DNA from 2 places in the Lysinibacillus sp. TE18511 genome. Region 1 is predicted to be linked to the other one. Evidence: riboswitches for the same ligand, from Rfam matches in the RefSeq annotation. Region 1 holds a riboswitch; the other holds the start of a gene.

Region 1 (9,808 bases):
TTGAGCGAACAGAAGTTAGAAAATATGTCGGCAATTACTCTAAGTATGTAGAAAATAAAGAAAAAAATCGGAAATTGCTTGGAAAAAAATACGCCTTGCAACAGCAAGAAATATCAAAAATGGAAGACTATATACAACGCAATATTGCTATGGCTACTTCTTCTAGAAGTGCAAAAAACAAAAGAAAACAGCTTGAGAGAATAGAACGAATTGAGATGCCTCTAAAGGATTTAAAACATACACAGATGGCATTTTCAATGGAAAAAAACTCGCATAAGGAAGTGTTAAAGGTAAGAGACTTATCCATCTCTTTTGCCACAGAATGCGAGCAGCAACCGCTATTAAAAAATATTAGTTTTCAGCTACATCGTGGTGAAAAGGTTGCATTAATTGGTCCGAATGGTGTCGGAAAATCAACATTATTAAAGACACTGTTAAAGGAAATTAGACCAAATAGTGGTGTTATTACTTGGGGGAACGGTGTAACGATAGGTTATTACGATCAAGAGCAGTCGGACTTACATCCAAATAACACTATTTTACAGGAGGTCTGGAATATATTCCCGCACGTTGAAGAAGCGAGAGTTCGTACTGTTTTAGGGAATTTCTTATTTACTGGTGAAGATGTGTTTAAAAAGATATCTGCCCTCAGCGGAGGTGAGAGAGCACGAGTAGCTTTATCGAAACTCGTATTGCAAAAAGCTAATGTGCTTATTATGGATGAACCAACTAATCATCTTGATTTATATAGTAAAGAAGTATTGGAACAGGCTCTTTTGAATTTTGAGGGAACACTTTTCTTTATTTCGCATGATCGATATTTTCTCAATAAGCTAGCGTACAAAATGGTGGAGCTTTCCCCAACTGGTACGAGTATCTTTGACGGTAATTACAATGATTATATGAAAATGAAATTAAACTAAGGGCCATAAGCATGGAAAAGCAAAGATGGCCACCAATTGAGAAAATATTTGTGAATACGTAATAAATATAAAAGCGAAAAGAGGAAGAGAATATGACAAATAATCAAATTGCAGTTATTACAGGTTCAGGTAGTGGAATTGGTAGAGCAACTAGTATTAAATTTGCTGAGAATGGCTATAAAGTCGTGTTAGTTGATTTTAACGAGAAAACTGGAGAAGAGACTCTTAAACTAATTCAACAAAATGGCGGTGAAGGGATATTCGTTAAAGCGGATGTTTCCAAAGTAGAGGATGTTCAGAATTATGTAAAGCAAGCTATAAACACATATGGCCGTATCGATGTATTCTTCAATAACGCTGGCATCATTCAAAAGTTTGCACCATTTACAATGGTTGAATTGGAAGAATACGATCGTCTTATGGATATCAATGTAAAAGGTATTTTTCTAGGTATGAAATATGTCATTCCAGTAATGGAGAAGCAGGGGAAAGGGTCAATTATAAATACTGCTTCATCTGCAGGTATTCGTCCAGAACACAGTATTGCTGTATACTCCGCGAGTAAACATGCAGTAATCGGTTTAACGAAAGGTGTAGCGATCGAGTATGCAAATAAAGGTATTCGTGTTAATGCTGTGTGTCCAGGTGGTATTGTTACACCATTATTCCATAGTGTTGGTGAAACACTTGAAAAAACAGGATACGTACCAGAAGAAATGTCACGTGTACGTATGGGACGCCATGGTGAACCAGAAGAAGTAGCAGAAGCGGTCCTATTTTTAGCTTCAGATAAAGCAAGCTTTATGGCTGGTGCTGTTGTCTCTGTAGACGGTAGTTTAACTGTATAATCTTTTTGAACAGCCACGCCGTTGGTCTTTATTAATGACCAAAGGTGGTGGCTGTTTTTATTTTCATTTAAGTAGTGACATTGAAAACGCAACGACAGTGCAACTTGTGAAAAGAAATGAATTAGAGAAAAGATTTTTATTAAGAATTATCTGGATAATATAATAAAATAGTGTTATCGTAAGAAATAGCTAAATAAAAAAATCCTTCGGGGTAGGGTGAAATTCCCAATCGGCGGTGATGAAGTAATTCAAAGTCCGTGAGCGCAAGCTGATTTGGTGCAAATCCAAAACCGACAGTTATAGTCTGGATGGGAGAAGGGTAAAAGTATGAGCTTTTTAAATTCGGTTGAATTTACAAGGTTTATTTGAGTATGCTTTTGTTAACTACTTCCCATCATTTAAGTTGGGAAGTTTTTTTATTTTCATTCAGTAGGTGTTTGGACACCCACTAAAATGAAGATAAAGCCTCCGGACACAATTACGCCAAGGCGAAATTGATTTATTATTTAGCTAACGAATTGAATAGTAGTATGTTCTTCGGGGTAGGGTGAAATTCCCAATCGGCGGTGATGAAGTAATTCAAAGTCCGTGAGCGCAAGCTGATTTGGTGCAAATCCAAAACCGACAGTGACAGTCTGGATGGGAGAAGAACAATGAGATGATAGCCTATGGAAAAAAATTGTATCCATTAGGTTTGTTTGTTGACGTCTTATTTATATGAACTCCCAAACCCCTTTGATGAAAGGGGTTTTTTGTTTGAATGAAATTTTTTTAATGCTGGGAGGAGGGACAACCGCAAAAAATCGGAACTCTCAAAGCATAGGAAGTAGGTGGAAAATTGTTTACAGGGATTGTTGAAGATATTGGTACAGTAAAAACTTTGCAAAGCAATCGACAAAGTATGAAAATCACCGTTATTTCATCGAAAATGGTGGAGGATGTAAAGCTCGGGGACAGTATAGCGGTCAATGGTGTTTGTTTAACGGTGATACATTTTAATGAACAGGAGCTGACGATGGATGTGATGCCTGAATCGGTGAAAGCAACAAATTTACAGCAGCTTGCTGTAGGAGATCCGGTAAATTTAGAGCGCGCCATGTCTGCTAATGGACGTTTCGGTGGACATTTTGTATCAGGACATGTAGACGGAGTAGGAAAAATATTGCGTAAGCGAGCATTAGCAAATGCAGTCTATATTGATTTTGAGTTGTCAGAGGAGTTAACGGGCTATTGTATTCCAAAGGGTTCCATCACCATTGACGGTACGAGCTTAACACTTTTTCAAGTCGAGAAGAATAGTGTCACAGTAGCACTGATACCGCACACTTACAAGGAAACAATTTTAGGTATGAAGAAAATTGGAGATCTCGTCAATATAGAAACCGATTTAGTTGGGAAATATATTTTGCATCAACTGAAGCGTGGACAGGAAATGCCGACCATTACGAGAGACTTCTTAGCACAAAACGGGTTTTAACTAACACTGAACAGGAGGTGGCGATATTGCTACATTCAATTGAAGAAGCAATAGAGGATTTAAAACAAGGTAAGATGATTGTTGTTGTAGATGATGAGGACCGAGAAAATGAAGGAGACTTACTGGCGCTCGCGGAGTTTATGACACCTGAAACGATTAACTTTATGGCGACCTATGGAAGAGGTCTTATTTGTACACCGATTTCACAGCAACTTGCACTGAAATTAGGCTTGCACCCAATGGTCCGTCATAATACAGATAATCATCAAACGGCATTTACAGTTAGCATAGATCATGTGAATACAACGACAGGAATCAGCGCATTTGAACGAGCGATGACTATAGAAAAAATGATAGAACCACAAGCAAAGGCTGAGGATTTTCGTAGACCTGGCCATATATTTCCATTAATAGCGAAGGATAATGGTGTCTTAGAGCGTAGAGGTCATACCGAAGCAACAATTGATTTAGCCAAACTTTGTAATAGTATCCCTGTGGGCATTATTTGTGAAATTATGGGCGACGATGGTAGAATGCTACGCTTTAATGACCTTATCAAGTATGCAGCTCAACATCATTTAAAAATGATTTCAGTAGAAGCATTGGCAACCTATCGACGTCAACAAATAATTGAAGAAAACAAACTGACGATATAAAAGAGGAGAGAAGAAAAATGGGTAGAACATTTGAAGCACAATTAATTGGTACGGATTTAAAAATAGCAGTAGTAGTAGGACGTTTCAATGAATTTATTACAAGCAAATTATTGGACGGGGCGTTAGATGGTTTAAAGCGTCATGGTGTGGATGAAAACTCGATCGATGTAGCATGGGTTCCTGGTGCATTTGAAGTTCCTTTCATCGCAAAACAGTTGGCTGAAACAAATACCTATGACGCAATTATTGGATTAGGTACGGTGATTCGTGGTTCAACAACACACTATGACTATGTATGTAATGAATCGGCAAAAGGTATTGCAAGTGTGTCATTATCTACAAATGTACCTGTTATTTTTGGCATTGTTACAACTGAAAATATCGAGCAAGCAATTGAACGTGCGGGCACTAAATCAGGCAATAAAGGCTATGATGCGGCAATGTCTGCTATCGAAATGGCAAACTTAAGGAAGATGATTGGATAAAGCATTTTGTTCAACATCCTGTATTCTTGAATATTTTTAAATAGTAAGGGAAAAATATGCATAAGTGTATTGATTAATGTACTAATTTGGAGCTGGCTCAGTAGGAGATGAGGAATATTTCGTCAATGAAACAAGAGTTAAACTTGAAATCTTTGAAGGCACTATTTCAACGCTCTGCTGATGTGGTATTCCAAGAATATGTCTTTCAGCAACATAAGGTACATGTGATAAAATGTGAAGGAATCATTAATGAGCGGTTACTACACACCGTTATTGTGCAACGAGTTCAATCACTATTTACTGCATCGCAGGATGAAATGTTAGAAGAACATATACAAAATAATTTACACATTCCTCAACTTCAGAAAATTTCAAGTAAAGATGATGCCATTACAAAAGTCTATAGAGGACATGTATTACTGTATTTTGAAGATATGAATTTGTTGTATTCAAGTAATATTGCTAAAAAACCTAATCGGGACATTAAAGAAACAACCCTGGAATTAGTTGTCAAAGGCCCGAGAGATGATTTTATTGAGGATGTTTTTATTAATATTGCTTTATTACGAAAACGATTACCTACTAATTCATTAAGTGTTGAAACTTATGAACTTGGTAAACGTTCCAAAACAACGGTAGCTGTGCTTTATTTAGAAGATGTCGTAAATCAAAAGATGCTCGAGCAAATAAAATTACAGCTGCAGCGAGTGGATACGGATGTTGTATTTAGTGGAGATTTATTGATGGAAAGAATGGAGCAGAGTGCAAAAATTCTACCTAGACATGATTATACTGGACGTCCTGATTTTGCCTTACAAGCTTTAAGTAGTGGGCGTATTCTCATCATTGTTGATGGTGTATCATATGTCATTATTACTCCTGCTAATTCAATGTTACTATTTAAATCAGCTGAGGATAATGAATATCCGGTTATTGTAAGTTCTATGGAGCGTTCATTACGAAGATTAGCTATCTTTTTAAGTGTACTTTTACCAGGTTTTTGGCTAGCGCTAACGACTCATCATCAAGAGCAATTGCCATTGATTCTTTTAGCGACGGTTGTTGAATCAAGAACGGGGCTCCCATTTCCAACGATTCTTGAAATATTAATGATGCTTTTTATGTTTGAATTATTTCGAGAAGCAAATATACATCTACCCAATGTGATCAGTGGTTCAATAAGTGTTGTTGGGGGATTAGTTATTGGAGATGCAGCAATTAAAGCAGGTGTTACGAGTCCTTCCATGATTGTAGTTATTGCGACTTCAAGTATTGCAGCTTTTACACTCATCAATCAATCTATTGTATCCGCAATGAGTATTTTCAGGATAATTATTATTGTAGCATCTGCTTTTTTGGGGTTATTTGGATTCTTTATTTCGATGTTCTTCATACTTCTTTATATGGCAAATTTACGAGTATTAGGTGTTCCATATTTAAGTATAGGAGCAGATTTAGATTGGCAGGATATTAAAAAGTCTTTATTTCGTTTATCTATAGACGGATACGGTAAGCGGCCAACATTTTTAAAAGTACAGGATAAGTCAAGAACATCTAGCAAAGAAAAATAAATACTTACTTATACAAAGATCAGGTATTATATGCCTGGTCTTTTCAGTTTGGGATAGCCCAATAGGTAAGTGGGTGATGAATGTCAGTTGGTGGTAGCCAAAATCTTCTTGTAATGTTAAACTAGGAACAAATATTCTCTTTCGGGAGCCGAAGAATCCTTGGTTGTGAAAAAAGAGTAAAATAGTATTTATCTAAGTGAATGGGAACGATGCTAATAAGCCGAAAGTACAAATCCGCTTGTTTCACTCAATTAGCACGATGAAAGAAAGTGATTGAAGTGGATAACAATGTGCGTCCAAATCTTTCTAAAACATCTTGCGAAATTTTTCAATGGGTACGAACCACTAAGAAAATGGCTAAAAAAAACGAATCGAAACAACTATAAAAAATAAAGTTTACTATAGTATAATAGTATTGTTGGTTTGAATTGTTGCAATAGTAAAAAGTATGACAACATGTCATTTTCAGCTATCAATTTTTGTGTTTAATGCGAAAGTCAGCTCAAACTAAATGAATGCATCATTATATTTCTATAGATGAGGAAGTACCAGTTTGTATGAAAAACCGAAAAATAAAATTAATTTTAATATTATCAACGATCTTATTATTATTGTTTACTAGTTTAAATATCTATACATCTTATTTAAAAATGAAGAAGACAGTTGAAGAGTCGATAGCAAACCAAAGTTTGGAAGCGGCGATTTCTATTGCCTCTTCAATGGATGTCGAGGCGTACAAACAATTTTTAAATAACCCGCAAAAAAACGATTATTATTGGGAAATACGAGACTACTTAAATGATGCAAGAGAAAAAATTGGAGCATTATTTGTTTATACATTGGAGGTTGAAAATCCAAAGGTTTCTACAGCAATGATTATGGGGTTACCTCCCAATATGACGAACAGTTTCGATATTGGAGGAGTCTGTACGGTTCCTGAGTCGGAAGTACAAAAAGCTTATAGGGGAGAAACCTATGTAACGGAAGTAATACATGATTCTGTTCATGGTGCCTATGTATCTGTTGGTGCACCGATAGAGGATGATGGAGGAAATGTTATTGGATACCTAGGGATCGATATAAGTGCAGATAAACTGAATGGCATTAAAGGGAAAGTGATAGAGGATAATCTTTTTACCTTGATTTTTAATGGTGTTTTTATTCTAATCGTTATTGGTTCTTTTTTATTTTTACAAAGATGGTATCAAAAAGAAGTGGCGAAGGAAGTTGGAGCAACAGAAGATACATACCAAGCAGAAATTAAAGCTTTAATTACTTCGGTGTCTTCTATAAGGCATGATTTCACAAATCATATACAAGTATTACATGGACTTCTTCAATTAGATAAACCTGAGCAAGCAAAACAATATTTATCTTCTCTTTCTAAAGAGGTTCAAGCTATTGAGTCACTTAAATTAGATATTGATCACCCAGGCTTATCAATATTGTTGCAAACGAAAAAACTAACAGCTCAAAATCATACTATCGATATGGATTTTACAATTTCGGATGATGCATTTAATAAAATTAAAACAACAGATTTAATTAAAATTTTGTCGAATTTAATTGATAATGCCATTGACGCGGCAATAGAATTACCAGAGTGTCAACGAAAAATAACGATTTACTGTAATGCAGATGAAACACAGTATGAGTTCAAAATTACAAATACTGGTCCTAATATTGGAAATGTCTCACAAATATTTAAGCAAGGATTTTCTACAAAGAAACCAGAAAATGAAAAAATTAGAGGGCAAGGCTTATTTATTGTGAATGAAATTGTCAATAAATACAACGGACAAATTTCTATCGACTCATCAAAACATTTAGAGACAACAGTAATCGTAAACATTCCGATAAAGTAAATTTCTAAGCTTCCTACAAAAAATTGTAGGAAGCTTTTTTATCTTTATCGATCGAAGTCCGCTACCGGCGAAGTAAAGGGATTTACTGGATAATATAGCTGTTCTACCTGTGAAGTACTGGTTCACAATACGAAAAGTTGTTGCGACTTTCACTTTTACATTTTTTGAGCAATTCATGTCATATAGTACTAATAATTAGAATGGGATTATTGGGAGGAGATGAAGGATTTGGATAAAATCCTTGATTTATTGAAAAAAGGTGGATATATTTTGTATGCAAGGCATGGAGAAGCAACGGTCGGTGTAGATCAGCCATATTTAAATTTTCAAGATTGTTTTACTCAAAGAAATTTGTCTGAAGTCGGGCGAAGAGGGGCAATTTACTTTGGACAAATGCTACGCTATTTCCAAATTCCGATTAGTTCACCAATTGTCGTAAGTCCTTTTTGTCGCACACTTGAAACGGCACAGCTCGCATTTCCTTATGCGTATGTAAGAATGGATCCCTTCTGGTATGAGATCTATAAATTGGGTGGGAAAATCTCTATCAATGAACAAACGAAAATATTATCAAATTTGCAATCCGTGTTAGAAAGAAAGCCGCCACAAGGAATGAATCAAGTAATTATTGCCCATAGCTTTCCTGAAGGTGTTGGATTAGGGAAAATTTCAAACATGGGAATGGTTATTGTTAAGCCAAAAGGTCCTGGAAAGGGCTATGAAATAGTAAAAAAATTAAATTTAGAAGATTTAGCGCATTTAGATAGTGGCTCAAGTCAAAGCTGAATGAGGTGAAAAAAATTAACACAGTCTTACAGTGTATAGATAGAGGAAACTTTGAAAACTTGGATGGAATTTGTTAATTATGATATTGGCGACTAACGAAAAGCGAGATATTACATCGAGCTTTCACAAATGAAAAGCGGGGGAAGATGTAACTAAGCTGGATGAGCGTTATCACTAGGAGATTGAATCGCCCAATACTGAACTGTGCGTACGGTGGTGGGAAAGTCTTCTACTCGATTTTGTTTTCACAAAAAAAGCCACTAATGTGACTTCATTTTATTATTTATTTACTTCAATAGTATGAGTAACGTCTTCACCTTGCTGATCAAAATTAGAATTCGTAGGAGCACTCACACGAATTTCAATATTTTTTAAATCCTCAACCTTGGAATTTTTTAAAACATATACATTATAGCCTTCATGTTTTACTTTCCCAAGATAGTTACCCTCTATATGTTCAGATAAAATCATATCAGGCTCTAATTGTTCTTTTGTATTTGTTATAATCACGGCTTGCCCAAGATAAAAATTCATATCTTCAGTAGATGTATTTTCACCACTCATAGAAATAGTTAAAGCATCTACTTCTTCTCCTACAGCTACATCAAATAAATTAGCGGCTTCTTCAGTTTTGGGTTTAATTTTCTTTAATTGAACAGCTTCGATATTGTAGAGTATCGGTCCAGATTGTCCACTGATGCCTACTTCTTTGTTAGTATAAGTATTAATGGCTTTTAAATTTGCATTCTCTTGTACGTCATCTTTTTTCGATGAATCATTAGTTTTATCTGTTGACACAGATTTTTGTGTTTCCTCTTTTGGCTGTTCTTTTTTGGCGGCATCATCTCCACAACCAGCCAATCCTAAACTTAATACGAATGCTGCACTAAAAATTAATTTTTTCATTTTATAATTCCTCCTATATATATTTCCATTTTAGGTAATATGAAGTAAAAAGTATATACAAAAAACAGATAATTGTGATTTGTTCTGTTAAATTAGTACCTGTCCTAAATATTCAATGGCAATGCTACTGGCAAAGTAATAAACAAGGAGAAGCTGAAATTTGTTAAAACGAGAAAAATGAAACGATTGGAGAATGGCAACGTAGAAGATCGTCCACACTTTATCGTAAGCATCACAGTTATCTTTTTAGTAAGCAATTCAGCCCTCAAGCAATTTGATGGTCAATGGGGC
Region 2 (9,808 bases), on a different contig from region 1:
GACGACAATTGAAACACAATCTAGAAGTTATCAATCAAGAAAATGAACAGCTATCAAATATTTTGACATCGATGACTGATGCGGTTATTACGTTTAATCGTGATCGTACAATATTATTAAGCAACCCACCGGCAGAGCGTTTAATGCAAAAATGGTTTGTCAATAAAGGCTCGCAAAGTGCTAAACCAATTCCACCAGAGCTTTATCATATGCTTGACCATGTCCTGATGTTTGAGGATAAGCTTGAAGAAGAAATCGAGATGGATGGAAGTTACTATACGTTTACGATTAGCCCCCTTTATAGTGGTGAATCGATACGTGGAGCCGTTGCAGTTATTCGTGATATGACAGAGCAACATCGTTTAGAAAAACTACGTTCAGACTTTATTGCCAATGTGTCTCATGAGTTACGGACGCCAATTTCGATGCTTCAAGGCTATTCGGAGGCCTTAATGGATGATGATTTTATTCAAGATCAAGAAGAACGAAATGAGATTACTAAAATAATTTATGATGAATCAAAACGTATGGGACGCCTCGTAACAGATTTATTAGATCTTGCACGTATGGAATCCGGCCATATGACTCTTTACAAGGATGAGCTCCCAATTAATTCAACATTTGAACGTATTACTCAAAAATTTGCACAGGTTGCAAAAGAGAAGCATGTACGTCTAGTATTTGACAGTGAATTTAATGACGAAGCTACGATTAGTATAGATGAGGATCGGATTGAACAAGTGTTAACGAATTTAATTGATAATGCTCTCCGTCATACTACTGAAGGGTCAGTAACGGTAAAGGTTGAGAAAGAGCCGACTTTTTCCAAAATTTCTGTTCAGGATACAGGGCATGGCATTCCACAAGAGGACTTACCATATGTTTTTGAACGTTTCTATAAAGCAGATAAGGCACGTACACGTTCCAAAGGTGGAACTGGCCTAGGTTTAGCTATTGCTAGAAATATTGTCAAGGCTCATTCAGGCAATATTATGGTAGATAGTGTGCTGAAAGAGGGTACTACCTTCACGTTTTATTTACCATTCGATTAATACATCACTACTAAGTTCTTTCAGCGGATGCAATTATGCCGATGTATAATTGATAAAATGGTATTAATTGGATGTAACTTCTGTGAACATTTAGACGACAAATATAATTGAACGGGGGTGGAGTGCTTTGAATGACTCCGTGTTCCATCGGCTATACGATGAATACCATCAAGACGTGTTCCAGTTTCTTATTTATTTAGTAAAAAACCGTACACTTGCTGAGGATTTAGCGCACGAGGTTTATGTTCGTGTATTACGTTCATATGATCAGTTTGCAGGAAATAGCAGCGAGAAGACATGGCTTTTTGCTATTGCTAAAAATGTCGCGATTGATCATTTTAGAAAGCAGGCTGTGCGTCAAAAACATTCACTCGATTTTTTTGATTGGGAAACGGAACAGCTACATTCAACCACACCATCACCGGAAGATATGCTACAAGCTAGTGATGAATTTATGCAGGTACAATCCGCACTTGAAAACTGTACAGGTGACCAAAAAATGGTCATTATTATGCGCTACTTTCAAGATTTATCGATTGCGGAAACAGCGCAAATACTAGATTGGACAGAAGCGAAAGTAAAAACCACTCAGCATCGTGCCATAAAATTTTTAAGGCAACAGCTACAACAGGTTAGAGAACAGGAGGCGAAACGGCAATGACGCATAATCAATTTGATGATGACCAATTTGAACATGTATTAAATAATGCCCCTAAGCTTTCTGACCGCCGTTCGAAAGAAGAAGTATTAAATAGATTATTGGCAGATGCACGCTTACAGGATAATATCCATCTTCAAAAAGCCGTACAACAACCAATGGATGACGAAATAATATCCAAAGAGCAACAACAAAATAGTCATACGCAACAAGTAAGTACCGAAACCGCTACAACAAAGAAGAACGTACGTAAATGGCCTATTTTTCTGAGTGGTGCAGCTGTTTTCGCCCTAACAGTACTTGTGGGGTCTATGTACATGAATAATAAAGAGGTAAATATGGATCAAGCTAACGCTCCTGATACTTCTCAATATTCTACAATACAAGATAATCGGGCTGCAAAAAGCTTTGAAAACGATGACGATATTATAGAATCTGATATTGTATCAAAATATTCACGTATGATGTCACTAAGGTCATCTGTTTATGAGGAAGATTTAACAAACGCAGTAGTGTTTCGCATTGGTTTGGCAAACCGTGATAAGGAAAGTGTGCCAATGACATACGTTATCCCGAACGAACGAGTTGCCACTGATTTTGGGAAAAAGAAGCCTACAACATTGCAAATGTATGAAAAGTATGCACCGCAAATTGATGAGGAAGAAAAGGGCTTTACTAATTACCACCCGTATAAAGGTGAATTGAAGGAGAAGGACGATAAACTTGTTCATGTATTGCCGCAAGAAAATGACTATGATGTTGCTTCTGCGGATAATAGCGAATACGTTGGAACAGTACAGGATACATTCTCAGACTCAGAGTATAAAGAGATTGAGATTGAAAATCCAGATGGTACAGCTGATGAGTCTCAGGAAGACGGGGAGCAAAATAAGTCTATCGCATTAACAAGACAAAATCATTATAATTATTATTTATATAAAGATGAAAATGGGGCTGAGTATTTATCACCTGATTCTAGCAAGACTTATTCTACTGTAACAGAAGCTCTTGTCGATATGGGAAATAAAAAAGATGATGGATACGTTCCGGTCGTTCCTGGACATGTGACATACACTGTGCAAGAGGTAGCTGAAGGTGTTGTCGTTACATTTAATGAGCCACTTGATTTAACAACAATGGATGCCGTTCGTGCAACTCAATTAATTGAAGCGATGATGCTCACTGCTGCAAGCTTTGATTTACAAGTACGTTTAGATAATGTGGTACAGGAGAGCTGGGAGGGATTTGATTTGAAAAATTTCTTACCAAAGCCTGTGGGAGCCAATAAACAATATATGCCATAAATAGCATAACGTTAAACTTCAAAATAGAAGAACAAAAAACGTATAAGTAAATTTTGGGAGCATTCTCGCCACTATATGTGCGTGAATGCTCTTGTCCATTTATGAGCTACTTATTTAAAGCTAGGGATGATACTTGTTAAAAAGTAGACCATTCTAACATGATGACTCCTTGGAGCAAATCATAGCGTCACAGATGAGACCTAGAGCAAGCCGATAGAGGAATGGAAAGCAACCCTGAGTTATGGTGATGAGCCAGTTTATGAGGCAAAACATACAAGTTTAATCGGGATCTTTTAACTTCTTTCAGCAAATGTTTTTTGTAGCGAAAGCAAAGCGTCAGCTATAAAAGTCTCTCACCTCTATAGGTGGTGAGATGAATGCGGTTTTAAGTAACTTTTCAGCGGGTGTCCAATATCCGATGGAGGCATAATTGTTGAAAAGCTATTTACTTTTCCTTAATAATTCATTATAGTAAAGTTATAAAACAAAAAATATTGATTCATCTTCGGGGCAGGGTGAAAATCCCGACCGGCGGTAATAGAGTTGTAAATCGCTAATGTTACTTTTAATACATTGGCTCGAATGATTTACTAAAGACTCTTCAGCCCGCGACCTGTGCAAAGTTTTTTGCATGGCTGACTTGGTGTAATTCCAAGGCCGACAGTTAAAGTCTGGATGGGAGAAGATGGAGGTACGATCGTCATTCATTGTTATGAATTTAGCTATGTGCGAGCGTTTTTTTCGATGTGTCTTCACACAGTGCTTGCTCAAAAATAGCTAATCAATGGCGTTTATTAATCATGCCTATTCTCCCTTATGCTCTTTTGCATAAGGGTTTTTTCATAATAATAATGGATAAGGTCGTGGCCTTTCTTCTTGCGAGATTGAATCAGCAAAGAGGAGAGAGTTTTCAATGAAGAAAAATTTGAAACTTCAATCGTTTATTACGATTGGTATGCTGAGCAGTATTTCGTTTTTGTTAATGCTTTTTAATTTCCCAATTCCGCCATTCCCGGCATTTTTGGAAGTGGATTTCAGTGATATGCCAGCATTACTAGCTGCAATCACAATGGGACCGATAGCCGGTATTTTAGTAGAATTATTTAAAAATGTGTTGGACTGGATTTTCTCAGGCACGCCAACGGGAGTACCGGTAGGACATATGGCGAACTTTACAACAGGCATTTTATTTATATTACCAGTGAGCTTTATTTTTAATCGCTTCAAAACGGTTAAAGGTCTTGTTGGAGGTTTAGCTGCTGGAACAATTATTATGGCAGTAGGAATGAGCCTTCTGAACTATGCAGTATTTTTACCTATGTACACTTACTTTTTAGGTATGGAGCCTGTTGTAGGTGATTCACTATATAAAATGATCGTAGCTGGAATCTTGCCATTTAATATTGTGAAAGGTATTTTAATAACGGTCATCATGGCGTTACTATTCACAACAATGCGTAAATGGATTATTAATCAGCGTTCCATGTATTTAACAAAATAATTAGTTGGAACCTCGAGTTGTAAATTGCTCGAGGTTTTTTATATGAGAATGTAAGAGAAGAATTGAAGTGACGGGTAGAAATTTATCATCTAGTCGATTTTAGTATTTTAGTGTAAAATAAGGAAGAGTTTAGAATGTTAGAGGAGTTTGAAGAGATGAGTGAACAAAAGAGTCAATGGTCTAGTAAACTAGGCTTTATTTTGGCGTCGGCAGGAGCTGCAATTGGACTGGGGGCAATTTGGAAGCTTCCGTATGTTACTGGACAAAGTGGTGGGGGAGCGTTTTTCCTTATTTTTGTTTTCTTTACTTTGTTAATTGGTTTACCGATGTTATTATCAGAATACGTTTTAGGACGTGGTACACAGTCGGAAGCTGTGACTGCATATAAAAAAATTGCACCGACAAAAACAGGCTGGGCATGGGTTGGCCGAATGGGCGTGCTGGGCTGTTTTTTGTTGTTAACTTTTTATAGCGTTGTAGGAGGCTGGATCTTTATATATAGTGGGCTTGGTGTAGCTGGAGCTGTTATTGATCCTGTAAATGATCCTAGTGAATTATTTGGAAAGATTGTAGGAACGCCTTGGATTACATTGCTAGGTTTAGGGTTGTTTACGCTGATAAATGTACTAGTCATTTCACTTGGGGTGCAAAATGGTATAGAGAAGGCTAATAAGTGGATGATGCCTTTATTATTTATCATGTTTATAGTGCTTGTTGTGCGAGCGGTAACATTAGATGGGGCAATGGAAGGTGTTAAATTCTTCTTGTGGCCGGATTTTTCCAATATTACTGGTAAGGCTGTATTAGAAGCGTTAGGGCAGTCCTTCTTTGGTTTAGCAGTAGGGTTTTCTTGTCTTGTGACGTACAGTTCATATTTAAAAAAGGATGTGAGTTTGCCTAACTCGGCGGGCTCCGTTGTACTCTTAACTGTGCTTGTATCGTTTTTAGCAGGATTAGCGATTTTCCCTGTTGTGTTTGCTTTTGATTTAGAGCCTGCAGCTGGACCAGGCTTGCTATTTATGGTTCTGCCAACAGCGTTTAGTCAAATGCCATTTGGTGAAATATTCTTAGCGATGTTTTTATTATTATTTTTATTCGCAACGCTAACATCTTCCTTCAGTTTATATGAAATTATCGTAGCGGCATTTATTGAAAAGGGTCGTATGTCTCGTTCTAAATTGGCGATGTTGTTAGGTGTAGTCGTCTTTATTGCCGCAATCCCAGCAGCGCTTTCATCAAGTACATTAGCAGATGTATCGATCTTTGGGAAAACAATTTTTGATGCAACAGACTTTTTAGTATCAAATTTAATGCTTCCATTAGGCAATTTGTTGATCGCTATCTTTATTGCCTATGTAGTTGATAAAGAATTTGTGAAGAAGGAATTGTTGATAGGTAGTCAAATGGGACAAGGGTTCTATTCAATATATCGTCTATTGATGTTAATAGTAGTACCTGTTGTGATTATTGTTGTGTTAGTAAATATGCTTTTACAATATTAAAGAGAGTAGGTTGTATTTCATTTAACTGGAATACAACCTACTTTTTTAATTGAGACCGTGTGTCCTTGCATCCTATCTATCTCAAAATAAGATTAATATATTCGAAAAAATGGATGTAAGGAAACATGACATGTCTATTGCGTTTTTTGTCCTTTTAATGTATTTTTAAAACAGTTACAAAGAAATGATGTTAACAAAAATTACATTGGAGTGGTGAGAAATGAAACATTATACAAAAGAAGATATTGTACGTCGAGTGAAGGAAGAAAATGTGAAATTTATTCGCCTACAATTTACGGATATATTAGGAACGATTAAAAATGTTGAAATACCAGTTAGCCAATTAGAAAAAGCATTGGACAATAAAGTGATGTTTGATGGTTCATCTATTGAAGGTTTTGTGCGAATTGAAGAATCAGATATGTACTTACGTCCCGACTTTAGTACCTTCGTGATTTTTCCTTGGACTGCTGAAAAGGGGAAAGTGGCACGCTTTATTTGTGATATTGCTAGACCAGATGGTACACCGTTTGAGGGGGATCCACGCTCAAATCTTAAACGAATTTTAAAGGAGATGGAGGAGCTAGGTTTTACTTCATTTAATTTAGGACCTGAGCCAGAGTTTTTCTTATTTAAGTTAGATGAAAAAGGACACCCAACACTTGAGCTAAACGATAGTGGAGGATACTTCGATTTAGCTCCGACAGACCTAGGTGAGAACTGTCGACGTGATATCGTATTAGAGCTAGAAGAAATGGGTTTTGAAATCGAAGCCTCTCATCATGAGGTTGCCCCTGGTCAGCATGAAATCGACTTTAAGTATGCAAATGCTATCGAAGCTTGTGATAATATTCAAACGTTTAAACTTGTTGTAAAAACAATCGCTGCACAGCATGGACTGCATGCAACCTTTATGCCAAAGCCATTATTTGGCGTCAATGGTTCCGGAATGCATTTCAACTTATCCTTATTTGAAGGGGATAAAAATGCGTTTTATGATGAAAATGCAGAATTACAATTGAGCCAAACAGCCCGTAGTTTTATGGCAGGAATTATAGAACATGTACATGGTTTTACAGCAATTACAAACCCACTCGTTAATTCCTATAAACGCTTAGTGCCTGGCTATGAAGCCCCTTGCTATGTAGCATGGTCTGCTCAAAACCGTTCGCCGCTTATACGAATTCCTGCTGCACGAGGGCTTTCAACACGTGTCGAGCTTCGTTCTGTCGATCCAGCAGCAAACCCATATTTAGCGATGGCCGTTATTTTAGCATCTGGGCTCGATGGAATTCGCAAAGATCTAACCCCTCCAGACGCTGTAGATCGAAATATTTATAAAATGACACGAGATGAGCGAGAATTAAATGGCATTGACAGTCTCCCGGCATCATTGGAATATGCACTCATCGAACTAGATATGGATCCTATCGTACGTGAAGCACTTGGAGATCATATCTTTGAGAAGTTTACAGCTGCTAAAGAAATAGAATGGAATAATTACCGTACATGTGTCCACAATTGGGAGCGGGAAGAATATTTGAAAATGTATTAGAAGGGGAGTGTTGGAGCTTTGGTGCTCCAACACTTTTTTTGATCTAAAATGTGAGGAATTGAGTGTCAAAGAAGAAGGCTAACCCTATTTTTCAGTGATAGGGATAGCTATTTTAGTTAGGCAGTTCACTTTGGATAATTAATTTGTATTTTTCATTTGGGAGTTCTTGATCATAGATATAAATACCATTTTCAGCTGAAAATCTAAAAAAATAACGTGTTTCTAACAAACCATCCTCAACTAATAGATGATCCTGTATCTTAAATTTTTTATAGTATCCATTTTCATTGAAATATAAAAATACTTCATTATTAAAATCAGTGTTAAGTTCACTTACCGAATTAATATCCGAAACAACTTCTTGCGAATGATTGGTCGCAGCGTCATAAAAAATTAGCTTACCATCACCAGTTGAAGGTTCAGATGGGGCGTCAAATGTTAGATAAACCCATTGTTGATCATTCAGAAGCCTTGCCCAACCAATAAATTCATAAGAACTCTTAAATTCTTTTATTTCTTTACTTTTCACATCATACAAATAGATATATCCAAAATGATCTTTTTTATCAGTAAATAATAATTTTCCATCCTTTGCAGACAAAGATGAAAAGCTATTTAAATTAAATATACTTGTTGTTTCGCCTGTTTTGAGATTCTTAAGCATAACTTCCGCTTTTTCATCTTTTCTACTCATTTTAATCCAAGCTGCGTAGTCTCCAATTAGTACAGGAAAATCATTAAAAACATTTTCTTCATTTTCTTTCGTCAATGGGTGAATTTCTTGTATCTTTAAATTCATAAAATATGGATTTAGCTGCCACCCACTTTCATCGGCATCTACCCACAATAACCAATTATCATTTAATTCTACCCCTTGAACTGATGGCATATCGAATTTGGTATTAAATATAGTTTTGTATTTTTGAGTCTTGCGATTATATTCAATAATTTTATTATCAAGAGAAGGACTCTCTTGATCTACGCTCATATAAATATAGTCAGCACTACCCCTATATGAAGTAATACTAGTAAAAGGAACGTCTACTGTTTTATTAAAATCTTTATCTATTATTTGATAATAATTTGAACTTTGGGGTTTAATCAAAGATCTATTTGCCTGTACACCATAATATACGGCTTTAAAAACAATGAATAGGAATATAGCTGCACAAGATAGTATTATTGTTCTCTCTATTATTTTTATTTGAATCTCTCCATTTAGACTACGGTAATAACATTTATATTGATTAAAGGTAGATCTCTCTGTCTATGAAAGGGTAAAATAATAAATTTTAGTAGCTAATTTTGTAACATCTACTAAAGCTCAATAGTTTGTCCTGTTTTAAAAGATTGTAATTTTTCCTTTAAAACGGTTTTGAGAATGTCAAATCCTTTTGCTCCAGTACAATGGCAAGAATAAACACAGTCAATCTCCATTTCATTTAATGTATTACCAATTGAGATAACTTCTTCTCTTGACTTTCCTAAAGTGTTAACAATGGGGAGATCAATTAAATGAAATCCCCCAATAACGGCGTTGATATTCTTATTTGGAAATTTTTCAGTTATAGTTTTAGTTATGTTTACAATTCCATGATGACTACAACCGCTAAATAATACTAAACCATTTTTGTTTTCAATCACTAACACTATTTCGTGATTAAAATCGTCTAATTCCTTCTTATCCCCTTTATAAAGGTTTTTCGTATATTCATTCGTTGGCTCTAAATGAATAATATGAATTCCTTTTGAAACTTCTATATCATCATCAACAAACTTCATACGATTATCATAATTTTCTATAGTATCCTTTGCTCCTACATGATGATAATAGGGTCCAATTTTTAACCAATGCGATTCTAATGCATTCGAAGATAAATAAATTGGAGCATGTTTATTTACTTCATCCAAATAACGTAATCCTCCAATATGATCAGAGTGTCCATGCGAAATAATTACAGCGTTTGATTTATTTAAATCGATACCTAAAGCTTGTGCATTTTTTATATAGGAGTGATTGGGGCCTAAATCAAAAATTATGTTCATTTGTTCTGTTTCTATATACAATGATAAACCATGCATTGCTGTTAATTTTTTATCTAACTTTGAATTTTCGAGGATAGCAGTAATTTTCAAAAAAACCCTTCTTTCTAATGAAGATTAATAATTGAATACTGGACATTTTAATCATGTTATTGTGTATTAAAACTTTAATTTTATTTTGTTTTTTAAGTGG

What was found. A riboswitch is a leader RNA that binds a small molecule or an ion and turns the genes downstream of it on or off. The one in region 1 is predicted to bind FMN.
Region 2: another riboswitch for FMN. It lies ahead of ACVWXS_RS11780 (ECF transporter S component); the one in region 1 lies ahead of ribE (riboflavin synthase).

What each region holds. Positions count from the first base shown of each region.
Region 1 covers NZ_JBSSFD010000008.1:97,581-107,388, forward strand. The annotation lists gene abc-f (ribosomal protection-like ABC-F family protein) at 1-923, shown strand, start outside; gene ACVWXS_RS08470 (SDR family NAD(P)-dependent oxidoreductase) at 1,016-1,771, shown strand; FMN riboswitch at 1,970-2,095, shown strand; FMN riboswitch at 2,301-2,426, shown strand; gene ribE (riboflavin synthase) at 2,610-3,248, shown strand; partial or broken gene ribB (3,4-dihydroxy-2-butanone-4-phosphate synthase) at 3,275-3,868, shown strand; gene ribH (6,7-dimethyl-8-ribityllumazine synthase) at 3,922-4,389, shown strand; gene ACVWXS_RS08490 (spore germination protein) at 4,515-5,960, shown strand; gene ACVWXS_RS08495 (sensor histidine kinase) at 6,518-7,825, shown strand; gene ACVWXS_RS08500 (histidine phosphatase family protein) at 8,045-8,611, shown strand; gene ACVWXS_RS08505 (hypothetical protein) at 8,891-9,517, opposite strand.
Region 2 covers NZ_JBSSFD010000013.1:16,907-26,714, forward strand. The annotation lists gene ACVWXS_RS11765 (ATP-binding protein) at 1-1,052, shown strand, start outside; gene sigX (RNA polymerase sigma factor SigX) at 1,180-1,713, shown strand; gene ACVWXS_RS11775 (RNA polymerase subunit sigma) at 1,710-3,014, shown strand; FMN riboswitch at 3,512-3,705, shown strand; gene ACVWXS_RS11780 (ECF transporter S component) at 3,928-4,515, shown strand; gene ACVWXS_RS11785 (sodium-dependent transporter) at 4,671-6,017, shown strand; gene glnA (type I glutamate--ammonia ligase) at 6,238-7,572, shown strand; gene ACVWXS_RS11795 (hypothetical protein) at 7,685-8,560, opposite strand; gene ACVWXS_RS11800 (MBL fold metallo-hydrolase) at 8,890-9,708, opposite strand.